3 regions of the Paludibacterium paludis genome follow, and region 3 is predicted to be linked to each of the others. Evidence: predicted binding sites of a transcription regulator. Region 3 holds the regulator's gene; each other region holds the start of a gene.
The links. The regulator HrcA, encoded in region 3, represses chaperone genes, less so after heat shock. The targets are predictions, from matches to a motif close to ATTAGCACTCGNNNNNNNCGAGTGCTAAT.

Region 1 (2,248 bases), 1.8 Mb from region 3:
TGCCGTCCTCGACGGTGATCACGCCTTCCTTGCCGACTTTTTCCATCGCGTTGGCGATGATTTCACCGATATCGGAGTCGGAGTTGGCGGAAATGGAGCCGACCTGGGCGATTTCCTTGCTGGTCGCGCACGGCTTGGCGATTTTCTTCAGCTCGGCGACCAGGGATACGACGGCCTTGTCGATACCGCGCTTCAGATCCATCGGATTCATGCCGGCGGCAACGAATTTCATGCCTTCCTGAACGACGGCCTGGGCCAGTACGGTCGCGGTGGTGGTGCCGTCGCCGGCGACGTCGGAGGTCTTGGAAGCGACTTCCTTGACCATTTGCGCGCCCATGTTCTCGAACTTGTCCTTCAGCTCGATTTCCTTGGCGACGGAAACGCCGTCCTTGGTGATGGTCGGAGCGCCGAAGGAACGGTCCAGAACCACGTTGCGGCCTTTCGGGCCCAGGGTGACCTTCACGGCGTCGGCCAGGATGTTGACACCGGTAACCATCTTGGCACGGGCGGAATCACCGAAACGTACGTCTTTAGCAGCCATTGTTAAACTCTCCAGTATTCAGTCAGTTTCGACAGGGGTCGGAATTACTCTACGACGATGCCCATCACGTCTTCTTCACGCATCACCAGCACTTCATCGCCGTCGATCTTGACGGTCTGGCCGGAGTACTTGCCGAAGAGGACCTTGTCGCCCACTTTCAGTTCCAGAGGATGGCGATCGCCGTTTTCCAGAATCTTGCCGTTGCCAACGGCCAGGACTACGCCCATATCCGGCTTTTCTGCGGCGGCGCCCGGCAGAACGATACCGGACGCGGTTTTTTCTTCCGCCTCGAGGCGCTTGATCACAACACGGTCATGCAGAGGACGAATTACCATTGTTCTCTCCTGAATTTCAGAGGCTGTTGAAAGTTGAACTCATCAAACCAGCGGGAACCGAATGCATTTGGCACTCGGCCTTGACGAGTGCTAATGATATGGGCGCACAAAAGGGGTTTCAAGAGCGACGAAGAGTGAAATTTTTTCAATCGCCCAGAGCGCTGCGATTGATTATACAATCAGGCCCATGGCGGCGATTACACGAGTCCATGCGTCTTCGCGAATTCGGCGATGGCAATCGAGTTCTTCAACTTCAGCTTGTTCAACACCCTGGCCTTGTACGTGCTGACGGTTTTCTGGCTGATATAGAAAATTTCCGAGATTTCCTTGTTGCTGTAACCCTTGGCGATATAGCGCATGATGGCCAATTCCCTGACGGACAGACTCGACAGCGCGTCAGTCGCCTTGCCGTAGGCGGGCCGTCCCTGGGACGCGAGGATGTCTTCCGCGGGAAAACAGTTGTAGCCGGACATGACGGCGCTCGCCGCATTGTAGACTTCCATCATGTCTTTCGATTTCGTCACATAGCCATTGGCTCCCTCTTCGGCCGCCTTGACGGCATAAATCCGCTCCTCCTGCCCGGTCAGAACCAGAATCTTGATCTTCTCGTCGACCCCCTTGATCCGCCGTATCAGCGCCAGCCCGTCCGAGCGCGGCAAACACAAATCCAGCACCACAAGGTCGGGCTTGTGCTGCCGGATTTTTTCCAGTCCTTCCTGCCCGTTGTCGGACTCGTCGACAATGGAAAACTCCTGCCATTTTTCCAGCAGCCCCTTGATGGCGAGACGAATCGCCGGATGATCGTCGATCACAATGACTTTTTTCATTGTCAGGCACCTTCCTGAATCGCGAGATGGTTATGTGGTTTGGCGAAAACAAGAACCGCAAGGTTCCGCTGACAGCCCTTCCGGACGGCTCCGGAACCGACATAGAGCCAATCCAGAGTTTATGCACTAGACGATTGTCACGGCTTGTCGGAGGAGGAGCAATCAGATGCATCACCGAATGGATTTGCTCATTCCGATGTGTCTGTAAGCATGTTTACGGAAACACGTAGCGAATGGATGGAAAACAAGAAGGAGGGATCAGGAGGAAGAATCCGCCCTGCCGGCAGTAACGGAAGGAATGAAAAAACAGCGCGGAAAAGAAAAAACCCGTCTTGCGACGGGCCAAAAGGGTCAATCCACCATGTTCCGGCTACCAGACTTCCAGCATGCCGAGAATGCCTTCCGCCGCCTGGCGTCCTTCGTAAACGGCCCGCACCACAAGATCGGCGCCCCGCACCATATCGCCCCCCGCGAAAATCTTCGGATTGGCCGTTTGCTGCTTGAAGACGGCGCCACCGGCAAGCCGGGTCCGTCCGCGCTCGTCG
Region 2 (2,248 bases), 2.0 Mb from region 3:
GGATTGTGCGCCAACCCTTCGGCAGCCTGTTGAACCTGCTGATGCTCTCGGTCGCGCTGGCCCTGCCGCTGACCCTGTACCTTGGCGTGAACAGCCTGCAGGCCTGGGTCGGTCGTCTGAGCGCCACACCCCAGATCACCCTGTTCATGGAGATGTCGGCCGAAGACGCCGATCTGGCCGCGGTGAACAGTACACTGCGCAAGCACCCGCGCATCAAGCGTTACGAGTTCATCAGCAAACAGCAGGCGCTCAAGGACATGGAAAACCGCAACGGGCTGAGCGGATTGACCGAGGGGCTGGAGAGCAATCCGCTGCCGGACGCCTTTGTCGTGACACCGTCCACGCTGGAGCCGGCGGAGCTTGAGATGCTGCAAAAGGAACTGTCGGGGCTGCCCATGGTGGAAACCGCGCAGTTCGACGCCCACTGGGCCAAGCGCCTGTACGGCATGGTCGAGCTCGGCAAGAAACTGACAGTCTTCCTCGCCTCGGTACTGGGGATCGCCCTGATCATCATCACCCACAACACCATCCGCATGCAGATCCTGGCGCGGAAGGATGAAATCGAGGTCGCCAAACTCATCGGCGCCACCGACAGCTTCATCAGACGCCCCTTCCTTTATCACGCCTTCTGGCAGGGCGTGCTCGCGGCGTTGATCGCCTGGGGACTGACACTGTGGCTGGTCGCCATCGCCAACCCAGCCCTGGCCGAGTTCGCGCAGCTATATAATGAGAGGGTGGATTTGCAGCCTCTTAGCGCGGGCGAGCTGGCAATCGTCGTGGCCGCCGCCGCGGCGCTGGCCATGCTCGGCGCACGACTGGCCACCGGCCATCACCTGCGCCAACTGGAACCCCGCTGACTCCCGACTGGCACCAGGATAGTTTCCCGCTACAGCACCGATAGAAAAATACTCCGGGCAGGGAAACTTTCCCTTCTGGCACTCGACTAATACGAGTGCTAAGATTGCTCTACCCACCAAGGAGGTAGTTTGACTCATGAACGCTACGTTTACTTTGCCCGTCCCGTCGTCCAGCGGTAGCCTGGAACAGTACATTCAGGCCGTGAACAGCGTACCGATGCTGACTGCCGAGGAAGAGAACGAACTGGCTGTCCGCTACAACCAGGAAAACGACCTGGAAGCGGCGCGCAAGCTGGTACTCTCGCACCTGCGCGTCGTCGTTTCGATCGCGCGCGGCTACAACGGCTACGGACTGCAGCAGGCCGACCTGATCCAGGAAGGCAATATCGGACTGATGAAGGCGGTCAAGCGTTTCGAGCCCAATCGCGGCGTGCGCCTGTTCTCTTTCGCCGTGCACTGGATCAAGGCGGAAATTCACGAATTCATCCTGCGCAACTGGCGTCTGGTTCGCATCGCGACCACCAAGCCGCAGCGCAAGCTGTTTTTCAATCTGCGCAGCATGAAGCGGGGCTTCTCCGCGCTGACCGATAGCGAAGCCCAGGCGATCGCCGACAATCTTGGCGTCAAGCGCGAAGAAGTGCTGGAAATGGAAACCCGGTTGTCCGGGCAGGACATCGCGCTCGTCGCCGATGATGGCGACGACGAGGGATTCGCCCCGATCGACTGGCTGGCCGATGCCGATGCCGAACCGACCCGCATGCTCGAACGCAAGGCATTCGACACGATGCAGACCGAAGGCCTGGAACATGCCCTTTCCGTGCTGGATCCGCGCAGCCGGCGAATCGTTGAGGCGCGCTGGCTGGCCGACGATGGCGGCGCGACCCTGCACGAACTGGCCGCGGAATTCGGTGTGTCGGCGGAGCGCATCCGCCAGATCGAAGCCAAGGCGCTGACGCGAATGAAAACGGCGCTAACGGAAGGCACTGTCCTTCTGGACTGACAAAAGGCTCCCCCGGGAGCCTTTTTCTTTGCCCACCGGGTTTCGGAGTCCTCCGATGGGAGCGCGCCAGCCACACCGATACGATGAGCGTTTTCTCAAGGAGAGACGATCATCATGCAAGGTCTTCCCACAGCACAACTGAGCCGCCAGTTCCAGGACATGGCGCGCGTCCTCGCCGCCATCGCCCTGCGCAAGTTCATCTTTGCCCTTGACGCCGAACCAGGCGAAGCGGGCCACCTGGACCCGGCGGTACTGAACGCGATGGAGGTGTTCCGCGCGTCGTTACTGATGAACGACCAGCAGGAGCGTCCGGCCCCCGACCCGCTGCAGATATCCGCGCTGCTGCGCGATCTGGCCACCGAGGAACGCAACCGCCTTGCCGGCGCGCTAG
Region 3 (2,248 bases):
GAGCGCGTTGCCGCCGGTGGTGGTTTCCGGATTGCCGAACATCACGCCGATCTTCATGCGGATCTGGTTGATGAAGATCACCAGGGTGTTGGTGCGCTTGATGTTGCCGGTCAGCTTGCGCAGCGCCTGGGACATCAGGCGGGCCTGCAGGCCGACGTGGGAGTCGCCCATCTCGCCCTCGATTTCGGCCTTCGGCACCAGGGCGGCCACCGAGTCGACCACGATGACGTCCACACCGCTCGAGCGCACCAGCATGTCACAGATCTCGAGCGCCTGCTCACCGGTGTCCGGCTGGGAAATCAGCAGGTCTTCGACCTGTACGCCGAGCTTTTGCGCATAGACCGGGTCCAGCGCGTTTTCCGCGTCGATGTAGGCGCAGGTGCCGCCCAGCTTCTGGGCTTCGGCGACCACCTGCAGACACAGTGTGGTTTTGCCCGAGGATTCGGGTCCGTAGATTTCCACGACGCGGCCGCGCGGCAGGCCGCCGACGCCGAGCGCCAGGTCAAGACCCAGCGAGCCGGTCGAAATGACCTGCAGGTTTTCGGTGATCTGATTGTCGCTCATGCGCATGATCGAACCCTTGCCGAACTGCTTTTCGATCTGGGCAAGGGCAGCCGCCAGCGCGCGGCTCTTGTCTTCGGAACGCTCCGCCATGCTTTCTCCACTGTTCAAGTAAACGGACTGATAGATGCCGGCGATTATCGCACAAAGACGGTTGGCCACAAATGGGCGCGGGCCGCATCTTGACAAGACGGGGAGACGCCGCCATCTAGAATGGGGACTGGCGCTGTCCATGCGATTTGCGCTATTTTGCCTCATCGGCCGCCGCCCGGGGGCGGCGCATGCCGACATGCCAGACCGACCGCAATGGAAACCATGCTCAACGACCGTGCCCAGCGTCTCCTTAAGGCGCTGATCGAACGCTATATCGCCGACGGACTGCCCGTGGCGTCCCGAGCCCTGACCGCCGTGCCGGGGCTGGAGCTGTCTCCGGCGTCGATCCGCAATATCATGGCCGACCTGGAGGACATGGGGCTGATCGTCTCGCCGCATACCTCCGCCGGGCGGGTGCCGACCCAACTGGGGTACCGGCTGTTTGTCGACAACCTTCTGACGTACGGGCCGCCGGCCGAGGAGGATGTGCGCGAACTGGAGCACTCGTTGCAGCCGGACAGCCCGCAAAAGCTCGCCCAGGCGGCGTCTGCGCTGCTCTCCGGGCTCACCCGCTTCGCCGGTGTGGTGATGACGCCGCAGCGCGCGGACGTGACGTTCCGGCAGGTGGATTTTCTGCGTTTGAGCGGCCACCGCGTGCTGCTCATCCTCGTCACGCTGGACGGCGACGTTCAGAACCACCTTCTGGCGACCGAGCGCGATTATTCGCCCGCGGAGCTGATCGAGGCGGCCAATTTTATCAACGCCCATTATGCCGGTCAGGGGCTGTCCACCGTGCTTCGCGGCCTGGAAGCGGAGCTGTCGCGCCTGCAGGGCGACATCTCCGAGCTGATGGGCGCGGCGATCCGACTCGGGCGCGACAGCCAGGCGCGAGCCGGGGACGCGGTGGTGATCAGCGGCGGCAGCAACCTGCTCAACGTGCGCGACCTTTCGGACAACATGACCCGTCTGCGCGAGCTGTTCGGCATTTTCGAGCGCAAGACGGACCTGATGAAGCTGCTGAGCCAGAGTTGCGAAGCGCAAGGCGTGAACATTTTCATCGGCAAGGAGTCCGGCGTGATGACCCTCGACGAATGCTCGGTGGTGACGGCGCCCTACCGGATCAACGACAACATCGTCGGCACCCTTGGCGTGATCGGTCCGACACGCATGGACTACGAACGTGTGATCCCGATTGTCGATATCACGGCGCGGCTGGTCTCCTCGGCGCTGTCCTTTTCTGAATCCTGAATCCGCTTTGCCGGAAGAAAGTCTCCTGTGAAACCCGTCAAACCCTTTCGTCTGCCTCTTGCCCTGATCGCCCTGACGCTGTCGGGCCCGGTCTTCGCGGATGCCGCTTTCCTCGCGAGAGCCGACGTTCAGCGCTACATCGACGAAGAGGTGGCCAAGGGCGAGTTCGATCGGCCCGCCCTGGAGGCGGTGTTTGCCAATGTCGAGTTGAAGCCGAATGTAATGGCCATTCTCGACCGGCCTTCCACGTCCAGACCGTGGTACCAGTTCCGCAAGAGCTTCTGGAACGAGCCGATGTTCCGCGACGGCGTGGCCTTCTGGAAGAACAACGAGGACGCGCTGGCCA

Region 1: a site for HrcA is predicted at 943-971, ahead of groES (co-chaperone GroES). Genes of this name have one in related genera too.
Region 2: a site for HrcA is predicted at 932-960, ahead of rpoH (RNA polymerase sigma factor RpoH). Genes of this name have one in related genera too.

What each region holds. Positions count from the first base shown of each region.
Region 1 is NZ_CP069161.1:3,646,528-3,648,775, forward strand. Features, by position in the region: gene groL (chaperonin GroEL) at 1-541, opposite strand, end outside; gene groES (co-chaperone GroES) at 586-876, opposite strand; gene JNO50_RS16955 (response regulator transcription factor) at 1,074-1,703, opposite strand; gene JNO50_RS16960 (FAD-dependent oxidoreductase) at 2,074-2,248, opposite strand, start outside.
Region 2 is NZ_CP069161.1:3,866,736-3,868,983, forward strand. Features, by position in the region: gene ftsX (permease-like cell division protein FtsX) at 1-857, shown strand, start outside; gene rpoH (RNA polymerase sigma factor RpoH) at 994-1,857, shown strand; gene JNO50_RS17905 (hypothetical protein) at 1,972-2,248, shown strand, end outside.
Region 3 is NZ_CP069161.1:1,832,261-1,834,508, forward strand. Features, by position in the region: gene recA (recombinase RecA) at 1-654, opposite strand, end outside; gene hrcA (heat-inducible transcriptional repressor HrcA) at 877-1,902, shown strand; gene mltB (lytic murein transglycosylase B) at 1,930-2,248, shown strand, end outside.